Regions from separate parts of the Bacillus sp. L381 genome, predicted to be linked through region 1. Evidence: predicted binding sites of a transcription regulator. Region 1 holds the regulator's gene; each other region holds the start of a gene.
What was found. Region 1 encodes Rex, which represses fermentation and respiration genes when NADH is low (regulators of the CRP and FNR family bind a similar motif). Its sites were predicted from a motif close to TTGTGAAATATTTCACAA; they were not measured.

Region 1 (5,727 bases):
GGACGAGGTCAGTTCAGCCTGCTCCTGATCGTAATAGCCGATTGTGACATTGGAACCGTACGAGATCGACCCGGATTCCGGACTGAGCATGTTCATAATGGTTTTCAGCAAGGTTGACTTGCCGATTCCGTTGGGTCCGACAAGGGCGGCGCTTTCGCCTCTTGTAACGCCGAAGGTCAGGTTTTTCAAGAGCGGAGGCTGGCCGTCGTAGCTGATGGAGACATCCTGTACGCGAAGCACGTCGTTGCCGCTCTGTTTTGTAATTTCAAAACGGAAGGCCGCTGATTTTTCATCACCGAGCGGCTTTGCCATGACGTCCATCCGTTCAAGCTGTTTTCGTCTGCTCTGGGCTCTTTTTGTTGTTGATGCTCTGGCCAGATTGCGGTCGACAAAATCTTGAAGCTTGGCGATTTCGTCCTGCTGTTTTTCATACAGCTTCAGGTCTTTCTCGTACTGCTCGGCTTTTTGCTCTAAATAGGCGCTGTAGTTGCCGAGGTATTTTTTGCTTTCTGTCCGTGAGACCTCGTACACTTGGCTGACCACTTTATCAAGAAAGTATCTGTCGTGGGAGACGATCAGGATGGCGCCTGAATATCCCTGTAAATAATGCTCAAGCCATGTGAGCGTGTCGATGTCGAGATGGTTCGTCGGTTCATCCAAAATAAGCAGATCAGGCTGGGTCAAAAGCAGCTTTCCAAGCGCAAGTCTTGTTTTCTGACCGCCGCTCAAGCTTTGTACTTTCACGGAATCGTCAAATTTGCCGAAGCCGAGGCCGTGAAGGACAGACCGGACATCCGCTTCATATTGATAGCCGCCTTTATTCTTGAAGTCCTGCTGAAGCCTGTCATAGGTTTTCATCAGCGTCTCAAGCTCCGCCGGGGCGGCAGTGGCCATCTTTTCTTCAATAGAGCGCATTTCTTTTTCCATTGCTTTCAGGAAATCAAAAACACTCAGCAATTCTTCTTTTATGGTAAGCTGAGATTCCATGCCTGTGTGCTGGGCAAGGTATCCCATCGTTAATTCTTTCGGTTTGATTAATTCACCCTTTTCATATGAAAGGTGACCTGCGATAATTTTAAGGAGAGTTGATTTGCCGGCGCCGTTTCTGCCTACAATGGCGATGCGATCCCGGGATCTGACTTCAAGCTTTATATTGTTTAAAATAGGATCAGCGCCAAAAGATTTGGATAGCTGATTAATTTGTAAGATCATCATATTATTTCACCTCTGTTATAATAAGTTAAGTGTAGCTTATCAACCTGCTGTCAGCAAACAATACATCAGAATTGGAACATTATAGGATAAGACATCAGGGAGAAAATAGTGTATGATCAGAAGTAAGGAGAGTTTAAATATGAATGGATTTTCTCATTTTAATGAAGAAGGCCGTGCCCGCATGGTGGATATAAGCGATAAATCTTCAACAGTCCGTACTGCCGCTGCGATATCCAGCGTACACATGAAGCATGACGTGTACAGCAGAATCAAAAACCGGGAGATCGGAAAAGGAGACGTGCTGGCTGTCGCACAGGTGGCAGGAATTATGGCTGCAAAGCAGACGTCAGCGATTATCCCGATGTGCCACCCGCTTTCTTTAAGCAGCGTAGACATTTCATTCGGCTGGGAGGAAAAGGATTCCGAAGCCGTTCTTCATATACAGGCAAGCGTAAAAACGAAAGGGAGTACAGGTGTGGAAATGGAAGCGCTAACTTCCGCTTCAGTCTGCGCATTGACCGTTTATGACATGTGCAAGGCGCTGGATAAAGGAATGGTCATCGGCCCGACCTGCCTCATGGAAAAAACGGGCGGCAAAAACGGTGATTTTAAAAGAGATGCATCTGAGTATAAAGTGGAGGACCAATCATGAACAAGGATCAATCAAAAATTCCGCAGGCGACGGCAAAAAGGCTGCCGCTTTATTATCGCTTTTTAAAGAATTTACACGCGTCAGGAAAGCAGCGTGTTTCCTCAGCCGAACTGAGCGATGCGGTAAAAGTCGATTCGGCCACGATCCGCCGGGATTTTTCCTATTTCGGGGCGCTCGGCAAAAAAGGATACGGCTATAATGTGGATTACCTGCTGTCATTTTTCAGAAAAACACTGGATCAGGATGAAACGACGAACGTCATTTTGATCGGTGTCGGGAATTTAGGGACGGCGTTTCTTCACTATAATTTCACAAAAAATAATAACACAAAAATATCTATGGCTTTTGATGTGAATCAGAGTAAAATAGGAACTGAGGTAGGCGGTGTGCCTGTCTTTGATCTTGATGATTTAGAGCTTCACATTAAGGATGAACCCGTGGCGATTCTCACCGTTCCGGCGGTTGCCGCCCAGTCAATCACCGACCGGCTCGTGGCGCTCGGAATCAAGGGAATCCTTAACTTTACGCCGGCCCGTTTGAATGTGCCGGATCACATTCGAATTCATCATATAGATTTAGCTGTAGAGCTTCAATCATTGGTTTATTTCTTAAAGCATTATTCTGTTTTGGAAGAAATTGAATAACGAAAGGAGGAGCTGCACATGATCGGTCCTGGAAGCCTGGCGGTTATCGGTGTGGTGGCGGTGATTATTTTCGGTCCGAAGAAGCTTCCCGAATTAGGAAAAGCTGCGGGGGACACGCTTCGTGAATTTAAGAACGCTACTAAAGGATTAGCCGGTGAAGAAGAGGAAAAAAAGAAAGAAGAACAGTAAGATAGGATGACACGTATGAGAGTGAATCAAATGACGCTTGTGGAGCATATTGCCGAACTTCGGAAACGATTGCTGATTGTGGCGTTATCCTTTACGGTTTTCTTTATTGCCGGCTTTTTTCTGGCAAAACCTATCATTGTGTATCTTCAAAAAGCCGATGAAGTAAAAGAGCTCACCCTTAATGCTTTTAACCTGACGGATCCGCTGTTTATCTTTTTGCAGTTCGCGTTTATTATCGGCATCATTTTGACTTCGCCGATTATTCTATATCAGATTTGGGCGTTTGTCAGTCCGGGGCTGTATGAGAAGGAGCGCAAAGTAACACTCAGCTATATTCCGATTTCAATCGTGCTGTTTGTCAGCGGTGTGTCATTTTCTTATTATATTTTATTTCCGCTGGTCGTTGATTTTATGAAGCGGGTTTCGAATGACTTGGATGTCAATCAGGTGATCGGAATCAGCGAGTACTTTCATTTTCTGCTGCAGCTGACGATTCCGTTCGGGCTGCTGTTTCAGATGCCGGTGCTGATCATGTTTTTGACGAGGCTCGGTGTTATAACGCCGATGTTTTTATCGAAAATCAGGAAGTACGCGTATTTTGTGCTGCTTGTGATCGCCGCGATGATTGCGCCGCCTGAGCTGCTGTCTCACTTGATGATTACGATTCCGCTTTGCATTTTATACGAGATCAGTATTCTTATCTCAAAAGCGGCGTATCGGAAAAGGCAGACCGGCAGCAGCGAATCTGACCAGGATGTATCAGCATAAAAAAAGCCATTTCTCAATGATGAGAAATGGCTTTTTCTTTTATTTTTGATTTTTCTTCACTTTAAATGAGAAAGCGAACATTTTAAACGAGATGCTGATATTATAAGCGGCGAAAACCATCAGCAATATGGAATAAAAAGACCACATGCTTCCCGGCGAGCTTGCGGCCAAATACGTAAAGATACAGCCGACTGCGAAATAAATCAAGCCCCAAGTCATTGGGTTCCTCATACAAACAATCCTCCAATAATTAATTGCATTTGCTCACTATGCTGTTCAATATATTTTTGGGCGGGGCCGAGCTGCATGACCACGACAATGGTATTCATCATGACATGAGCGAATATCGGCACAATAATCCGTTTCGTCTGCACATACAAGAACGCAAAGGTAAAGCCCATAGCCGTGTAAAGCAGCAGGTGTGTGAGGTCCTGGTGCACAATGCCGAAAACGACGGAACTGATCAGTCCGGCGATAAAGAAATTCGTTTTTTCATATAATACGCCGAAGATGATCTTCCGGAAAATGATTTCTTCGAGAATCGGACCGACGATAGAAGAAACGATAATCATGAGCGGCATGGCTTTAATAATGTTGAGAATGGCTTTCGTGTTTTCCGAACCGCTGTTCACGTGAAAGACATACTGCTCAATCATCCCGGCGATTCCCTGAGAAAATAAAGCGAGCCATATTCCCGCGACCGCCCAAAGAATGGACATGCCGGCGGATGCTTTCTTCCCATTTCTTAATGTCTGCTTCGGCGCGGTTCTCAAAATCAGGAGAACGATAATCAGGCAGATAAAAAAGCTTACGACGGAATAAATCCCCTGAGCCATGGTGAGATTCGCATTCGTAGGCTGCCCGCCCGCATAGCCGAATCTGTACATTAAAGGAATGCCGATCAATGCAGAAAGCTGCATGATAACATATGTCAAAATGATATACCAATACTGTTTTCTCAAATGATATGTACTCCTTTATCCTATAAAATCAACTTATTTGTTCTTATTGTAACACAAGTGAACTTGACGTGAAAAAAGGAGAAAATCGGTGTAAGAGAGAATCATGTAAGCGTGAAAATTTTTTATTCTTATGACTTGAAATTGGAAGTGAGATTCTTTATTATAATAAATGTGTTAGCACTCTTTAGAGCTGAGTGCTAAAATTACATATTCATACTATTGAGGAGGTTATTTCATTGTTAAAGCCATTAGGTGATCGCGTTGTCATTGAACTCGTAGAATCTGAAGAAAAAACTGCCAGCGGAATCGTATTACCGGATTCTGCAAAAGAAAAGCCGCAAGAAGGCAAAATCGTGGCAGCTGGTTCAGGTCGCGTGTTGGAAAGCGGAGAGCGCGTTGCTTTAGAAGTAAAAGAGGGCGACCGCATTATCTTCTCAAAATACGCCGGTACTGAAGTGAAATACGAAGGTGCTGAATACTTAATCTTACGTGAAAGCGACATTTTAGCTGTAATCGGCTAAGCAAATAAATACTTTTAAAAATTCGAGGAGGTTTCGTTAACATGGCAAAAGATATTAAGTTTAGTGAAGAAGCACGCCGCGCTATGCTTCGCGGTGTCGATGCGCTTGCTGACGCTGTAAAAGTAACTTTAGGGCCAAAAGGACGCAACGTGGTTCTGGAGAAAAAATTCGGTTCTCCGTTAATTACAAATGACGGTGTGACAATCGCAAAAGAAATTGAACTTGAAGATGCGTTTGAAAACATGGGTGCGAAGCTTGTAGCTGAAGTAGCCAGCAAAACAAACGACGTTGCCGGTGACGGTACGACGACTGCGACTGTGCTTGCGCAAGCTATGATCCGCGAAGGCCTTAAAAACGTAACTGCGGGAGCTAATCCTGTCGGCGTGCGTAAAGGTATGGAACAAGCCGTAACCGTGGCAATCGAAAACTTAAAAGAAATTTCTAAGCCGATCGAAGGCAAAGAGTCTATCGCTCAGGTTGCTGCGATCTCTGCTGCTGATGAGGAAGTCGGAAGCCTTATCGCTGAAGCAATGGAGCGCGTAGGTAACGACGGCGTTATCACAATCGAAGAGTCTAAAGGCTTCACAACTGAGCTTGAAGTTGTTGAAGGTATGCAATTCGACCGCGGATATGCGTCTCCTTACATGGTGACTGACTCTGATAAGATGGAAGCGGTTCTTGATAATCCTTACATCTTAATCACAGACAAAAAAATCACAAACATTCAAGAAATCCTTCCTGTGCTTGAGCAAGTTGTACAGCAAGGAAAACCATTG
Region 2 (5,727 bases), 280 kb from region 1:
GCTGTAAATCAAAAGCTGGTTCGCATCGAAGGATTCAGCGGTTTTGGCAAGAATGCTGCCGTAAATGCCGAGCCAGAATAAAATGCTCAGCGGATTGGAAAGAGAAATAAAAAACCCCGCGCCGAATGTTTTGTAAAATGCCGGTTTTCCTTTTCCGCTTCTGACATTCATGGCTTCCCTTATATTTTTTAACGTCTCGACTCCCGTATAGGTCAGCACGAAAAAACCGAAGAGCCACAAAAACGTTTTAACAAATGGAGCCGTCAAAAATTGGGACAGCCCGAAATAAATCAGAATCATATAAAGCCCGTCTGCCGCCATGGCGCCAAGACCGAAAATCCATGCATGCCAAAAGCCGTTTTTGATGCCTTTGTCAATTTGCGCCGCGTTGACCGGGCCGACAGGTGCTGACAATGACAGCCCGAGAACGATGTAGCTTAAAAAGATGTTCATTGGCTTCCTCCTCATTCATGCAACTTGTACAAATTATTCATGAATGGGCCGGGCTATGATATATTATTTTAATTTCTCAAGTTCATCTTCCATAATATCCGTCACTTTTTTGAGAAAATCGAATATCAGATGCAGTTCTTCTTCTTTATATTGCCGGCAAAGACTGACCGTGGACTGGGATAAGGAGCTGAACAATTGCTTCACATTCGCTTTTCCCGCTGTCAGCGGCACAATGATCACCCGCCGTTTGTCTTCGGGATCTTTTTTTCTCATGACATATCCCGCTTTTTCAAGCCGGTCAATGAGCGCCGTTACCGAGCCTGTGCTGAGGCCGGTTTTTTTCCCAAGCTCGCCCGCGGTCATCGGGCCTGCTTCATTTAAAATATCAGCTGATTTCAAATCGGTCGGAAACAGACCGAGAGATTGAGCGGCCGCCTGATGAAAAAGGATTGTCCTTGTGGCCATCTTCCGGAATAACTGTATGGCGGTTTCCTCCGTCTCGCTTCTGGTATTTCTTGTTGACAACTGACAGGCCTCCCTATAAAATCAATTTATCTTGACGATCAAGATAATTTTCGGCAAATCTAATATGATCATAGCAAATTTAATGATCAAAAGTAAGTATAGGAGGAAAAAGCATGGAACAAACAGCCGCGAAGGACGCCTCGACAAAGTTTGTCGTCATCGGTCTTTTGCTGGGCATTTTAATGTCGGCTATGGATAATACAATCGTTGCCACTGCGATGGGAAATATCGTGGGGGACCTCGGAAGTTTCGATAAGTTCGCGTGGGTGACGGCATCATACATGGTAGCCGTTATGGCCGGTATGCCGATTTACGGAAAACTGTCCGATATGTACGGACGGAAACGTTTCTTTTTATTCGGTCTTATTCTTTTCTTAATCGGATCCGCATTATGCGGAATCGCCCAAACAATGGACCAGCTCATTATTTACCGCGTCATTCAGGGAATCGGCGGAGGCGCGCTGATGCCGATCGCCTTCACGATTATTTTTGATTTATTTCCGCCGGAAAAACGCGGAAAAATGTCGGGTATGTTCGGTGCCGTTTTCGGCCTGTCCAGCGTTCTCGGACCGCTTTTAGGCGCGCTCATTACCGACTCCATCAGCTGGCACTGGGTGTTTTACATCAACGTGCCGATCGGCATTTTATCACTGTTCTTCATTCTTCGTTATTATAAAGAATCACTTGAGCACAAGAAGCAGAAAATCGACTGGGCCGGTGCGATTACGCTGGTCGTTTCCATTGTCGGTCTGATGTTCGCTCTTGAGCTCGGCGGAAAAACATATGATTGGAACTCTGTTCAGATCATCGGTCTGTTCGCTGTGTTCGCCGTGTTCTTTATCGCCTTTTTTATTGTGGAAAGAAAAGCGGAAGAACCGATTATTTCATTTTGGATGTTTAAAAACCGTTTATTTGCCACCGCTCAGATTTTGGCTTTCCTTTACGGAGCCACATTTGTGATTTTGGCGGTGTTTATCCCGATTTTCGTTCAGGCTGTGTACGGAAGCACCGCGACAAGCGCGGGCTTTATTTTGACGCCGATGATGATCGGTTCTGTTATCGGAAGTATGATCGGCGGGATTTTCCAAACGAAAGTGCGGTTCCGTAATTTAATGCTGATTTCCGTGGTCGCTTTCTTTATCGGAATGCTGCTGCTTTCGAATATGACTCCGGATACGGCGCGTACGATGCTGACGGTATTCATGCTGATCTCCGGATTCGGCGTCGGCTTCAACTTCTCATTGCTGCCGGCAGCGTCCATGAACGACCTCGAGCCGCGCTACCGCGGAAGCGCCAACTCAACAAACTCGTTCTTAAGATCATTCGGCATGACGCTCGGTGTGACGATTTTCGGAACCATCCAGACGAATGTATTTACCAACAAGCTGACAGATTCTTTCAGCGGCATGAAAGGAGCGGGCGGCGCGATGCAGAACATCGGAAATCCTCAGGAAATCTTCCAGGCCGGCACGCGCGCTCATATTCCGCCGCAGATTCTGGATAAAATTATTGACGCAATGTCTCAAAGCATCACATATGTATTTACCCTTGCTCTGGTGCCGATCGTCATTGCGGCCGTTACCGTTTTGTTTATGGGAAAAGCGAGAGTGAAAACCTCTCAGGAAATGGCGAAAAAAGCGAATTAAAAAAAGCAGTACATGGCGTTTGTCATGTACTGCTTTTTTGTGTTTACTCTGCAAAATGCGGAGCGAGAATATCTTTCAGCACGTTTGCGCTGCGGATGAATTGAGCCTGTTCTGTTTCATTCAGCTCAAGTTCCGTCACACCGGCGATGCCGTTCCGATTGACGACGGCCGGAATGCCGATAAAGACATCGTTGACTCCGTATTGCCCGTCCAAATATGTGCTGACGGTTAGAATGCTGTTTTCATTACGCAAAATCGCTTTTGTGATGCGGGCGAGGCTCATCGCCACTCCGTAATATGTCGCGCCTTTTTTCTCAATAATATGGTAGGCCGCGTTTTTCACATCTTCAACAATCTGATCCAGCTCGTCCTGCTTGTAAGCTGCATTTTTCTCCAGTAATTGCTGCACCGGCACTCCGCCGATATTGGCGTGACTCCATACAGGAAGCTCGGTATCTCCGTGCTCGCCGATAATGTGTGCGTGTACGTTTTGCGGAGCGGCGCCGAAGTATTCACTCAGCATATAACGGAATCTCGCAGAATCAAGTGTCGTACCGCTGCCGATGACGCGTTCTTTCGGCAGGCCGCTGAATTTCCACGTCGCATAAGTAAGAATATCGACCGGGTTTGTGGCAACGAGGAAGATGCCGTCAAATCCGCTTGCCATGACTTCACCGACAATGCTTTTGAAAATGGCGAGATTTTTTTCGACCAGCTCAAGTCTCGTTTCGCCCGGTTTTTGGTTGGCTCCGGCACAAATGCACACAATATCGGCATCCCCGCAATCCTCATATGTGCCGTAAGAAGTTTTTACCGGATGAGGCGCAAATGCCTTTCCGTGATTTAAATCCATGACATCTCCCATGGCTTTTTCTTTATTTACATCAATGATCACAAGCTCATCCGTGATCCCTTGGTTAATTAACGCAAATGCATAACTGCTTCCAACAAAACCTGCTCCGATTAATGCTACTTTGTTCACTCGTTCGTTCATCATGTATGCTCATCCTCCAGTGTTTCGTGGTGTCTGTTTTTATATTGTGAAGTATTTCACATTTATATTGTGCAATACTTCACAAACTTTTGCAAGAGAAAAGTTTTATTTTTTTATTCTTTCCAACTGAAAGGAATAAATGAATAGTTATGGTGTCATATATGAGAAAATGAGGAAAAAATACCTATTCTAAAAAAGGAAATCTGACTATAAAATGTGATTTGTTGTCTTTTTACTGTACGAAAGGAGAATAATGAATCATGAATTATGCAAATATAGGTGAACGGATGGCGGCTTTTTTGGTTGACCTTCTGCTCATGTACCTATTCATTCTGCTTGTGCCAATCACCTTATATGCCGGGAGACCGCTCAGCACTTCTTTTTTCTTCATTTTTACCGGCTTGATTGTGCTTTGCTATATTTTGATGCCGCTTACTCCGCTTGAAGGAACGATCGGCGCTTACCTCTTTAAACTGAAGGTGGTAAAAGCGCATGATGGGAGCAGAATTTCATTCGGGCAAGCTGTCGGCAGATTTTTTGTATCCCTTCTTCACTTTCTCTCTGTTCTGCCGTTTATTACGGTGCACTTTACAGAAAAAGCGCAGGCAGTTCACGATATGGCGGCCGGCACCGCAGTTCTCAGGAAATCACCGGATGTCCAGTCATCCGAACCGCTTCCCGATGCCGGAAAGTTCTATTAGCGCATTCCGGCTGTCCTGTTAGATGTGATTATCATTGTATCAGTCATCCTTTATATCGCGAAACTGACCGATGAAGCCTTGTGGGCCGTGCTGATCTCTGAATTTGTGATGATTATTCTGTATCCGATGCTGATGCCGCTTACAAAAATGAAAGGAACGATCGGACTGTTCATTTTCAGGCTGCGTGTCGCCGATGAAAAGTCCCGCGGGAACATTTCTTTTAAGCAGGCATTTATCCGCTATTTTACGATTTTCGTGTATTGCGCTAGCCCGCTGTTATACTTTTTGTTTCTCTTTAAAAATCGCTCACAGAGTGTACATGATTTAGCCGCTCATACATACATTGCAAAAGCACGGACAAAATCGGCCAACATATAAAGCAAGTCCCTGCTTGAAACCAAGCAGGGCTCATTTGTCAGCTTTTTTTGCGAGATCTTCTATAAATCAGCCTTACTGCAACATAACGGACCAGAAATATGAAGATGCTGCATACGAGAAATAATGCAATCAATTTCAGCCATCCTGTAAAGTGATGCGGGATTCCTTGGTCATACATGGTGATCAGCGTAATGATAACGGCAACGGCAAGCGTTTCTCCCATTTGCCGTCTGATTTGTTTTTTCAATGCTGCTTCAGAATGAATAGCCGGCAGCAAAATCCCCGATGCAGCTGCTCTGATGCAATAATAAACGATTATAATGAAGAAAACCGCCAAGCTTCCGGCCCATTCCCTAAACGGACAGTTCAGGACAAGTCCGCGTACAATGATGTCAAGCAAAGACAGTGTGCCCATAAGCATTCCGACTTCTGACCAAATCATTCGTTCTTTCTCTCTCACACTCTCACTCTTTCCATTCACGTTTGAAAGTCTGTTCCTACGCTGATTGATGACTTCCTCCCGTACTTTTATGAATGGCTTACAACTTCATTATATCCTGCCGATTCATAATGATAAACCGAAATATCATTGACAAAATGTTTAGTAAGGACCCCATTTGATCAGGACGCCTATGCAGATAAACACAAGGCCGATCACAAACCAGATCAGCGCCAGCGGGACCATAAAACGAAGCCACTTTACGTACGGAATGCCGCTTGCGGCCAATACGGCCATCAGCACGCCGGAAGTCGGATTGACACAGTTTACGACGCCTTCTCCGAGCATGACCGCTTCAACCGCAACCTGTCTCGTGATGCCCATCAGATCAGCAAGCGGCGCCAAGATCGGAATAAATACGACCGCCTCCCCCGACCCTGATGAAATCAAAAAATGAAGCAGAGCGCTGGAAATATACATTCCGATTGCGCCCGCCATCGGGCTGAAACCGTGCAGCAGTGACGCAAGTCCATTGACTACCGTATCAAGCAGCTTTCCGTGTTCAAGAATAACGGAAATGCTTCTCGCCAT
Region 3 (5,727 bases), 810 kb from region 1:
ATAAAGCAGCTGCTTCTGCCAGCTGTCCGACTGCAGATGTGAGCGGGATTCACAGTTTACCTTGATCTCACCGGACGCAGGCTCTAAAAAGCCGCCCAGCACATCAATAAGTGTCGATTTTCCCGCACCGCTTTCACCGATAATCCCGATTTTCTTCTTCCCTTTAAAGGCCAGATTAAATTCAGACATCGATTCACGGACGGACAAACGCGTAAGCTGTAATTCGTCCCCGTCAGTCCACGTATCAAGTTCGAGCGGCTTTTCTTCTTTAAAACCGGGCTGCGCCAAAATCGCTTGAATCGTTTTTCCAGCCTCCTGCCCGTTTAATGTCGCGTGGTAGTCATTTCCCACCTCGCGGACCGGGAGAAAATATTCAGGGGCGAGAATCAGCGCGGTCAATGCCGGACCGAGAAGAATATGCCCGTCTATCAGCCGTAAGCCGAGAAACACCGCAACTGTCGCCACCGACAGCATCGTAAAGAAATCAAGGGCGAATGATGATAAAAACGCGACCCGAAGCGTGCTCATCGTCGCCTTACGGTATCTCTCACTGACATGAAAGATATTTTTGCTGTGTGATTTGCTTAAACCTAAAAACCGCAATGTCTCCAGTCCGCGGAGCGAATCCACGAAATGATTGGAAAGCGCCTGATAGGACTTCCATTGGCGATCGGCTTTTTTCTGCGCGACAAGCCCGAGCAGAATCATAAATACAATCAAAATCGGAAGCGCCAGAATCAAAATCAAAGCCGATGTTTTATCCTGAAAAAACACGTAAATGACAACGGCTGCCGGCACAATCGCCATGCTGACCATTTTCGGCAGAAACAGCTCTAAATAGCGGCGGAACTGGCTGATGCCTTCCATCGCCAGCGTTACCATCCGGCCCGTCCCCTCTTTTTTCGCAAAGCGGGGTCCGAGACGGAACAATTGCTCAAGAAATCTTTTTCTTAAGTCCGCGCCGGTTTGAGCGGCATATTGGTACACGATTTTCTGCCGAACCGCTGTCACCGCATGCCGGACCAAAAACGCAAGCAGGAAAAAGCCGATAACCGGATAAAGAGAAGCAATCCGCTTCCCGTTAAATAACCCGGTTACCGCCTGGCTCAGCCATTCCGCCTGCAAGATAATGGCGGCCGTTTGTATAATCGTTAATCCCGTAATGATCGCAAGAATCCGCTTCATTCCTTTATAAAGAAACAGGTCTTTTCCCATTAATAAGTCATAGGCTCCTTATGGCTGACGCGTTTCCGGAAGACATAGTAGCTCCAGATTTGACTGCCGATGACAAACGGCAGCAGAGTCAGTGCGGCAATTGTCATGACCTTAAGTGAATAATCACCGGAAGACGCGTTAGCTACTGTTAAGTCATACGCGCTTTTCAGCGAGCTGACCATGACGCGCGGGAACAATGAGATGAAAATCATCGCGACTGTTAACGCAAGTCCCGCACCGGTCATACCGAATGCCCAGCCGTCTTTTTTCTTGCTCATAAACAGAACGGCAAGCAAGTTGCAGATGACAATCAGCACGAACACGGGGATCGTGATGTTTGCCCGGCGTGTAAACATATCCGTGTCGTATGCAGACATCGCAAAGAAAGCAAGTACAACAAGAAAGATAACACCAATTACGCGTTTTGCCATTTTTCTCGCACGCTCCTGTAAATCACCGATCGTGCGCAGTGTAATAAACATTAAACCGTGCAGGAATGAAAGAAGGGTGACCGCGGCTCCGCCAAGAACGGAATACACGTTCACAATATCTGAAAATCCAGCATGCATATTCATATGGCCGTCAATCGGCATGCCGCGGAACATGCTTGTGAAAATAAGGCCGAATACAAACGGCGGGATAAGGCTGCCGAAGAAAACCACCCAGTCCCATGTTTTGACCCATTTCAAATGATTCACTTTCCCGCGGAATTCAAATGCCACACCGCGGCCCATCAAGGCAAGAAGGATGATGATAAACGGAATGTAATATCCGCTCAGCATCGTCGCATACCAGTTCGGGAATGCCGCGAAAATCGCTCCCGTCCCTGTCAGCAGCCATACCTCATTCGCATCCCAGAACGGGCCGATGGTGTTAATCAGCACTCTGCGTTCTAATTCATTATGGCCAAGAAATCGGGTCGAAATGCCGACACCGAAATCAAAACCTTCTAAAAAGAAAAATCCGACAAACAAAACCGAAACGAGTATAAACCAAAGATCATGAAGTGACCCCATGGTAGACCTCCTGACTGAACGGATCTGTTGATACAGGAACATCCTTGTGATCATCATGGTCCGCACCTTTTTTAATTTCACGAACGAATAGGAAGACAAGCAGCGTGCCTAAAATCAAGTACATGACGCCGAAGCCGATAATTGAAAACAGCAGAGATCCCGTCGTTACGTTAGGCGAAACGGATTGTGCGGTCGTCATTTGCCCCATGACCGTCCACGGCTGGCGGCCGATTTCAGTCATAATCCATCCGGCAGAGTTCGCAATGAATGGGAATGCGATCAGCGCGACCATACCGCGTAAGTACCACTTGCTCGTATGAAGCTTTTTGCGGCGGTTCAGAATAAAACCGGCAATCGCGGCAAAAATCATAAGCGCGCCCGCTCCCGCCATAATGCGGAAACTCCAGAACGTCGTTTTAACAGGCGGGATATAGTCGTCTTTTCCGTACGTTTTTTCGTATTCTTTTTGAAGTGTTTTCATCCCTTTAACACTGCCGCTGAACTTCTGATAAGCCAAGTAGCTCAGTGCGTAAGGAATTGAAATTTCAGATGTGTTTTTTTCTTTATTCGTATCAATGTTCGCAAAAGCCGTCCACGCGGCAGGATCACCGCTGTCATCCCAAAGCGCTTCACTGGCAGCCATTTTCATCGGCTGCGATTCCATTAAATGCTCAGCCTGCATATGTCCGCTGAACGCAACGCCGATACCGGCGATCAGGCCGACAATCATCGAAAGCTTGAACGATTTATGGAAGAAAGGCACTTCTTTTTTCTTCAATAATTTAAACGCGCTGACACCGGCGACAAAGAAAGCACCCGTTGCAAGCGCTCCGAAAATGACGTGAGGGAATTCGACCCAAAGCTGAGGGTTTGTCAAAAGCGCCCCGAAATCACTCATTTCCGCGCGGCCATTTTTAATCGTAAAGCCGACCGGCTCCTGCATGAATGAGTTTGCCGTCAAAATCCAGAAAGATGACATAATCGTTCCGAAGGATACAAGCCAAATGCAGAGCAAATGCACTTTTTTAGATAAACGGTCCCAGCCGAAAATCCATAATCCGATAAAAATAGACTCCATAAAAAACGCCAAAAGCGCTTCAACCGCAAGCGGAGCTCCAAATACGTCTCCGACAAAGCGGGAATAATCAGACCAGTTCAAGCCGAACTGAAATTCCTGAAGAATCCCTGTGACGACGCCGACAGCGAAGTTAATTAAAAAGAGATGCCCCCAAAATTTAGCCATTTTGAGATAGGTCTCTTGTTTTTTGACAACATAAAGCGTCTCCATCAAAGCAACCATAAACACAAGCCCGATAGACATAGGCACAAACAAGAAGTGAAACAATGTTGTAGATGCAAATTGAATGCGGGCTAAAACCAACTCACTCATGATGTTTTTCCTCCAATCTGGTAAATTGCTCAACATTTCACAAACACAACAAAATCAATGCTCGCTATTTCACAAAGATTGATATATTTGCTCAACGTTTCACAAGTTTGTCAAAACTAATGAATTATCAGCCTGTACACCCTGGGGGCAGCGGCTGTCATAGAAATGATTCAATATCATTACTTTACAACGATTCGGCCTAAAAAAAAAGATCAATATACCTAAAAATAGGCTGAAATTGTGACCGATTATTGTCGAATTTATAAAGAATTTATGTCAGCATCTAGGATATTTGTCCCTTTTATATCGTACCTCTTTTTTATTCGTGTGGCGAATAAAATGCTTTATGCAATGAAAAAGGCCGTCAGATCGCCTTTTTGAGAAAGAAAACGAAGAAAAAGTATACCCACTAGTAAATTCATAATATATGAACAATTTAAATTTTTTAGTATACTTTAAATGGGGGATTTTTTCACTACATAACGACTGGGGGAACAATCATGGGAGAACTTCAACCAAATTTGCAAACGGAATCAATCCAAAAACAGGAACGGACTGATAACTGGTTTGCCAGAGCAATGAATATAAGAATCGGCATTATTCCACTTCCTATCTATATCCTGCTGTTCTTGCTCATTACGGTGTTTGTCATGAGCCGCGATGTAAAAAGCGACATCCTGACATCGATTGCCGTCATGAGTTTTTTCGGATTTACCTTCGGCCAGATCGGAAAATCCATTCCGATCGTGCGTTCCATCGGCGGCCCTGCGATCCTCGCAACCTTTATTCCGTCCGCAGTCGTCTACTACCACCTGCTTCCGAAAGACATTATTACTTCAACAACAGAATTCACGGAAAGCTCTAACTTTCTCTATCTATTTATTGCCGGTATCGTCGTCGGCAGTATTCTCGGGATGAAAAGAGAGACGCTCGTTAAGGCTTTCGTCAAGATTTTTATTCCGCTTATCGCCGGCTCGATCGCAGCCGCCATCGTCGGCTTATGCGTCGGGACCCTGCTCGGCCTCGGCTTTCAGCACACGCTGCTTTATATTGTCGTCCCGATTATGGCTGGAGGTGTCGGTGAAGGCGCGATTCCTTTATCCATCGGCTACTCCGATATTATGCCGATGTCCCAGGGAGACGCCTTTGCGCTTGTGCTGCCGTCCATCATGCTCGGAAGCCTGTGCGCCATTATGTTATCGGGTCTGCTGAATGTCATCGGGAAACGCAAACCGGAATGGACGGGCAACGGGAAGGTTGATAAGTCTGATCAGAACGCTCCTGCATTGGAACAGCCGGCCAGTGACAAAACGTTTGATTTGTCCTTTTTCGCTTCCGGAGGCATTTTAGCGGTTTCCTTATATTTGGTCGGCATGCTGGCGCATGATTTCTTTCAGCTTCCGGCTCCTGTCGTGATGCTCGTCCTTGCCGTGCTTATTAAGCTGTTCAGGCTGGCGCCGGCCTCGATTGAAAACGGAGCCTTCGGCGTCTCGCGTTTTTTCTCGACAGCCGTGACCTATCCGCTCTTATTTGCGATCGGCGTTTCAATGACACCATGGGACAAGCTCATTGCGGCGTTTACTATCAGCAACATCATTACTATTTTATCTATCGTCGTCACGATGATGGCCGTCGGTTTCCTGACCGGAAAATGGCTGAACCTGTACCCGATTGAGACGGCGATTATTAACGCCTGCCATTCCGGACAGGGCGGCACCGGCGATGTCGCGATCTTAAGCGCTGCTGAACGGCTTGAGCTTATGCCGTTTGCCCAAGTGTCCACCAGAATCGGCGGGGCGATTACCGTGAGCGTCACCCTTCTATTGCTTCATCAATTCTATTAAACGGAAAAAAGCCTCCGCTATATGCGGAGGCTCTGTCAGTTCATCACATTTTGAATATAAGAGCCGAATGCCGCGCCGGACATGCCAGGCGACACACGTACTCGGTGAAGCGCGTAAAGCCCCTGATCTCTTGATGCCGCACCCGGCTCCGTCGTGACCGCCATACGGTAGCCTGATGCAGCGGCGGCTTTTAATGTTTCCTTATTATACCGTCCGACAGGATAGCTGAGCACAGACGTCCGCTGCCCGAACATTCGATCAA
Region 4 (5,727 bases), 950 kb from region 1:
GGTTTAAATGTCGCCATCGTTTCACCGAATTCCATCATCAGTTCATGATCGACATAGTAGGATTGTCTGCCCGTCAGTGTCCGCCACGGGATTAATTTTTCCACATTCGTCGTAAACGGCGAGTATCTGCGCCCCCCTTTTTCTGAGCCGGTAAAGACCGGAGAGGTGATGACCGTTTTCGGCTGGGCTGTAATTTGTTCGAACGTAAAGCATTCTTCCTCCCGCTCTTCCGCAAGGTCTTTCAGCTTCAGGTTTGTGATGTTTTCAAGTGACTCCCATGCTTTGACGGCGACTTTTCCATTTGAAGTGGACGATAGGGCTAAAATCGCTTCCGCCGCCTGCTTCGCTTCACTTATATTCGGACATCCCTTTGCAACACTGTCCGATTCGGTTTCTCCCAGTCTCTTTTTGAGTGATTCATATTCATCGGCTATCGACCAGCTCATGCCTTTTGTTCCGCTCGGCTTTAAAGCAGCGTTTGGACCGAGCGCGGTCATTTTATGAAAAATATGCTTGTAATCCCGTTCAACGACTTGGATGTTTGGCATCGTTTTTCCCGGAATCGCTTCACATTCACCTTTGCTCCAGTCATTGATTTTGCCGAACGGCTGGGCCAATTCCTGGATGGTGTCATGAAGGAGCGGTGTCGCGACAACCTCTTTTACCGGTTCCATATCGACTTCTTCCGCAAGATCGGAAACGGCTTTTGAGAGGGCTTTGAAAATATCCCAGTCTGACCTCGATTCCCACGGTGCCGAGATGGCCGGTGCAAAAGGGTGAATGAACGGATGCATATCCGTACTGCTGAGATCGTGTTTTTCGTACCATGTCGCCGCCGGCAGCACGATATCGGAATACAGCGCCGTACCCGCCATTCGAAAGTCGAGATTGATTAACAAGTCGAGCTTTCCTTCCGGCGCCTGCTCCCGCCATTTGATTTCTTCAGGACGGATGCTGTCGCTGTCGTCATTCATCAAACCGTTCGTCGTCCCCAGCAGATGCTTGAGAAAATATTCATGCCCTTTTCCTGAGCTGGAGATCAGATTTGCCCGCCATACGAAGAGATTCCTTGGGAAGTTCACTTCATTGTCAGGATCTTCAATCGCGAATTTCAGCTTTTTCTCTTGAAGCTGTGAGGCCACGTACGCACCGACGTCCTCTGGTGCCGCCGCCCCCGCTTTTTCAGCTTCTTTGTACAGATCAATGCCGTTTTGATTGAATGTCGGATAAGACGGCAGCCATCCTAACCGGGCCGCCAGCACATTGTAATCAGCGTGATGCTTGTAGCGGGATGACGCAGCAATCGGTGAAGCCAAATCGCTGATCGGCTGGTCCTCATAGCGCCACTGATCTGTCGCAAAGTAGAAAAATGAGGTGCCGTTTTGCAGCTTAGGCACGCCTTCCCAGTCCTTTGCAGTTGCAATCGTCTGCCATCCTTCAGCGGGACGGAGCTTTTCCTGTCCCACATAATGAGCCCAGCCTCCGCCGTTTACGCCTTGCGCGCCTACGAGTAAAACAAGATTTAACACCGCACGATAGATCGTGTCGGAGTTGAACCAGTGGTTGATCCCCGCCCCGACGATAATCATGGATCTGCCGTCTGTATCGATCGCATTTTGGGCAAATTCCCTGGCAATCTGAATGACGGCTTCTCTTTTAATTCCTGTGATCCGTTCCTGCCAGGCAGGTGTAAACGGACGAGGATCATCATAGGATACAGCTGCTTGTTCGCCGATGCCCCGGTTCACGCCGTAGTTGGCCAATATCAAGTCAAACACGGTCGTGACGTACACCTCTTCGCCATTCAGGTTTACTTTTTTAATAGGAAGATCCCGCTCAAGCACTTTGTTTCCGTCATTTGAAAAATACGGAATGCGCACCCTGCCGATTTCGTCCTCTATTCCAAGTACAGAGAGGCGGGGTTCGATCTGTTCTCCGGTGTCTTCATCGATCATGTGCAGATTCCACTTCTTCTGACCGTCCCAGCGGGAGCCCATTGTTCCTTGCGGTATGGCAAACGCGCCTGTCTGTTCATTCCAGACCGCGGGTTTCCACTGATCATGTTTTGTCTGCCGTCCGATGTCCTTCGCATGCAGAAACCGCCCCGCTGTATACACGCCATTTTCTTTTGACAGGGTGACGAGGAATGGAAAATCCGTGTATTGCTTTGCGTACTTGATAAAACGCTCTGTCTCTTGATTCACGTAAAATTCCTGCAAAATGACGTGACCCATCGCCATCGCAAGCGCCCCGTCAGTCCCTTGGCGGATACTCAGCCAGTCATCGGCGAACTTGGAGGATTCCGCAAAATCCGGGCTGACTGAAATGACCTTGGCGCCTTTATAGCGGGCTTCCGCCAAAAAATGCGCATCAGGCGTTCTCGTCAACGGAACGTTTGAGCCCCATGTGATGATATAGCCGGAATTGTACCAATCACTGCTTTCCGGAACGTCCGTCTGGTCACCCCAAATTTGCGGGGACGCCGGAGGAAGATCCGCATACCAGTCATAAAAACTGAGCATAGGCCCGCCCATTAAAGACATAAACCGGGAGCCTGAAGCATGGCTGATCATAGACATCGCCGGAATCGGGGAAAAACCGACATTCCGGTCAGGCCCGTATTTCATCACTGTATACAGCAGAGAGGCCGAGATCAGCTTCAGCACCTCCGGCCATTCAGCGCGCACAAAACCGCCTTTCCCTCTTGCCCGTTTATAAGACTTCGCTTTTTCAGGGTGTTCGACGATTGATTTCCAGGCATCCAATGGATTTTGATGGGCCTGTAATGCTTCCCGCCACAAATTGATCAGCACACCGCGCACGTATGGGTATTTCACACGCAGCGGGCTGTAGATGTACCACGAAAAACTGGCCCCCCGCGGACAGCCTCTCGGTTCGAAATCAGGCATATCCGGGCCTGTAGATGGATAATTCAAGTTTTGTCCTTCCCACGTGACAATTCCGTTTTTCACGTAAATATTCCAGCTGCAAGACCCCGTGCAGTTGACACCGTGGGTGGAGCGAACGACTTTGTCGTACTGCCATCTGTTTCTGTATACATTCTCCCAATCACGATCTTCTTGGGTGGTTTGGCTATGTTTATTTGAATGATGTTCGATAGGAGAAAAATAGTTTAATCTCCTGAACAACGGACTCATTTTCTTTTTCTTCATGATCGTTCACTCCTTCCGAGTCAGGTGATGCTATGTACACTATAAACAGAGACATCACGTTACCTTGTGAACTATGTCACACACTCTGCTTTTTTCACAAAATGTCCACACACAGAAGAAGGAAGGATGCCTGAGTCATTAGCCGCCTTAGATTCAAAGAAAAACCCGGCTCTATTTAAGAACCGGGTTCTGCGCTTTCATCCCGTGATGTATGCAGATACCGTAAAAACAATTGATAGGAACAAAAGACATTTTGCTGAAGCATCGCCAAAAAGTTCATTTGCAGCTTCGGATGGTAAGACATCATTTGCTTGAATATGGAATATGGAATATTGAGTGCCAGAATGTCCGGGGAAGCATTAACTGAGATAAAAGGCGATAGAGACAGTCCGCCTTTTTCATCAACCGGAAACACAGCGCCTTTTTCCCACAGCGCAACGGTTTGCGATCTTTCAGGGAGCCTGCTGTCCTTAAAACGGATACTGCCTTTTAATACGATATATACGGATTGTGAATGATGAAGAAAGGATGGAGACTGATCAGACGAGCCGCGGATTAACGTCCCGTTTTTCAATAAGGCTGCGACAATGGACAGAGGCACTTCATTAAACATAGGAAGTTGTTTCAGACATAATAAATAGTCACACTGATTCATAGGAAAGCCTCCCGTGCTAAGGATAGCTTTAGTGTAGCCCGATTGAGTGTGCACGGCAGTGATATATTTCACAGCTTGTATGATGAATGTCACTTATCAGGAGGATGCCTGCATTTATAATGAAGTAAAAAAGGAGGATTTTGATGAAGGCGATGATTCCGAAGCAGCACGGCGCATGGGCGATGCTGCTGATTCCATTTTTACTCGGGATGGTCAAGGGAGGCCCGGTTTTCTGGCATATTCCGCTCTTTCTGGGCTGGCTTTTCCTTTACTTGACGGTTTATCCCGTTTCACTTGCCTTGAAAAAGAAACAGCTCAAGCCCTATCAAAAGTGGATATGGTACTACGGTGTTCCGGCCTGCTGCTTTCTGACTGTCTCTGCCGTTCATAAGCCCCCTCTCATCTGGGTGGGCGTTTCTTTACTGCCGCTGTTTCTTATCCATATGCATTATGCCCGCCGAAAAAACGAACGAGCGCTGACGAACGATGCTGCGGGTGTCCTGTTCTTTTGTTCAGGCGGACTTGCGAGCTGCTGGCTGGGAACGGGAGCCCTTGACGGCTGGGCTTGGTTTCTATTCTTGCAATCTGCTTTATTTTTTATCGGAAGTTCTTTTTATGTGAAATCAGTCATCCGTGAGAGAAAAAACAGGGCATTTGCATACTGGTCATGGGGATATCACCTGCTGCTCCCCTTTTTATCCGCTCTATTCGGAGCAGGATGGGCGTTTTTTGCTTTTATCCCAAGCAGTTTGCGGGCCTGGTTTTTTCACGGGAAAGATTGGCCCGCGAAAAAAATCGGCATTCTTGAAATCGCAAACACCGGCTTCTTTTTCGCTGTCATGTGTACATATATGGCGTAAAAAAAACAAGGACAGCGGCTGTCCTTGTTTTTTCAGTCAATATTACAGATCTCCAGCGGGCAGTTTTCACACTCGATCTCACATCGTAAATAGTCCCGCTTGTGCAAAATAATTTTCCCGGCTTCATCTATCGAAATAACCCCTTGTTTGCGAAGGTCTCCCAGCATGCGGTTGACGCTTTCTCTCGCCGCCGCGCAAAACTTAGCCAAATCCTGATTTGTCAGCACAATGTTGATCAGAATCCCGTCGCTTCGTTCCACCCCGTAGCTGTTTGATAAGCGGATAAGAGTAGAATAGAGCGCCCCTTTTTTGCCGTGAAGAAGCAGATCCCTGATTTTGGACTGAATTTTCCGGAGATGGGTGCTCATCCATTTCATAAATTCAAAAGTCAAATCACCATTTTGGATTAATTCCTTTTCCAGCTTGTTTTTATTAATGACGAGCACCTCGCCACCCTCTAACACTTTTGCGCTGAGCATATATCTCGGCTCTTCTGTAAACAGTGTCAGTTCCCCGACAATATCGTTTTTTTGGCAGATTCTAAGCGTCAGGTCTTTGCCGTCAGACGTCAGCTTGCCGATTTCAATGAGTCCTGATTGAATCAGATAAAGCTCTTCTGCATCCATTCCTTCTTGAAACAAATACGTGTGTTTTTTCATTTTCCTTTTTGTGCTGATCGATTTCAGCAATTCATGGAGTTCGCGGGAAAGAAGTTCTTTATCAGATTTTCGGACAGAGAGAATATTCATGAGCTCACCTCGAAGAAAGTCACGTTGCGTATGTTTATTGTAACGTGACTTGATTTGCACTCATCCAGAAAAAACTAACAATCTTGTGAATGGATCATCATGAATGGAGGCTCTGACTGTTTCTCTCCGTATGTGTTTTCATTTTTTCCTGCCAATACATCCAGATCACAAGGACAAAGCTCGCCAACGCAACCTCCGAAAGCGCCATAAACCCGATGGCGTATTGTCCTGTTGCCTGAAATACACTTGCCAGAATCAGCGGAGGGAAAAAGCCGCCCAGTCCGCCCATG

Region 2: the regulator Rex is predicted to act here: its motif matches at 3,663-3,680, upstream of QRX25_RS01655 (L-lactate dehydrogenase).
Region 3: the regulator Rex is predicted to act here: its motif matches at 3,647-3,664, upstream of QRX25_RS18785 (cytochrome ubiquinol oxidase subunit I).
Region 4: the regulator Rex is predicted to act here: its motif matches at 3,238-3,255, upstream of QRX25_RS18090 (nitrate reductase subunit alpha).

What each region holds. Positions count from the first base shown of each region.
Region 1 is NZ_CP127224.1:606,948-612,674, forward strand. It holds gene QRX25_RS02975 (ABC-F family ATP-binding cassette domain-containing protein) at 1-1,215, opposite strand, end outside; gene moaC (cyclic pyranopterin monophosphate synthase MoaC) at 1,355-1,867, shown strand; gene QRX25_RS02985 (redox-sensing transcriptional repressor Rex) at 1,864-2,511, shown strand; gene tatAY (sec-independent protein translocase protein TatAY) at 2,530-2,700, shown strand; gene tatC (twin-arginine translocase subunit TatC) at 2,707-3,468, shown strand; gene QRX25_RS03000 (YdiK family protein) at 3,508-3,699, opposite strand; gene QRX25_RS03005 (CPBP family intramembrane glutamic endopeptidase) at 3,696-4,430, opposite strand; gene groES (co-chaperone GroES) at 4,667-4,951, shown strand; gene groL (chaperonin GroEL) at 4,993-5,727, shown strand, end outside.
Region 2 is NZ_CP127224.1:331,301-337,027, reverse strand. It holds gene QRX25_RS01670 (LysE family translocator) at 1-453, opposite strand, end outside; gene QRX25_RS01665 (MarR family transcriptional regulator) at 517-978, opposite strand; gene QRX25_RS01660 (MDR family MFS transporter) at 1,092-2,624, shown strand; gene QRX25_RS01655 (L-lactate dehydrogenase) at 2,668-3,621, opposite strand; gene QRX25_RS01650 (RDD family protein) at 3,879-4,319, shown strand; gene QRX25_RS01645 (RDD family protein) at 4,323-4,697, shown strand; gene QRX25_RS01640 (DUF6773 family protein) at 4,735-5,208, opposite strand; gene QRX25_RS01635 (YfcC family protein) at 5,299-5,727, opposite strand, start outside.
Region 3 is NZ_CP127224.1:3,657,317-3,663,043, forward strand. It holds gene cydD (thiol reductant ABC exporter subunit CydD) at 1-1,215, opposite strand, end outside; gene cydB (cytochrome d ubiquinol oxidase subunit II) at 1,215-2,231, opposite strand; gene QRX25_RS18785 (cytochrome ubiquinol oxidase subunit I) at 2,215-3,621, opposite strand; gene cimH (citrate/malate transporter CimH) at 4,122-5,465, shown strand; gene QRX25_RS18795 (polysaccharide deacetylase family protein) at 5,501-5,727, opposite strand, start outside.
Region 4 is NZ_CP127224.1:3,520,116-3,525,842, forward strand. It holds gene QRX25_RS18090 (nitrate reductase subunit alpha) at 1-3,173, opposite strand, end outside; gene QRX25_RS18095 (cyclic nucleotide-binding domain-containing protein) at 3,349-3,828, opposite strand; gene QRX25_RS18100 (YwiC-like family protein) at 3,972-4,688, shown strand; gene fnr (fumarate/nitrate reduction transcriptional regulator Fnr) at 4,721-5,437, opposite strand; gene narK (nitrate/nitrite transporter) at 5,535-5,727, opposite strand, start outside.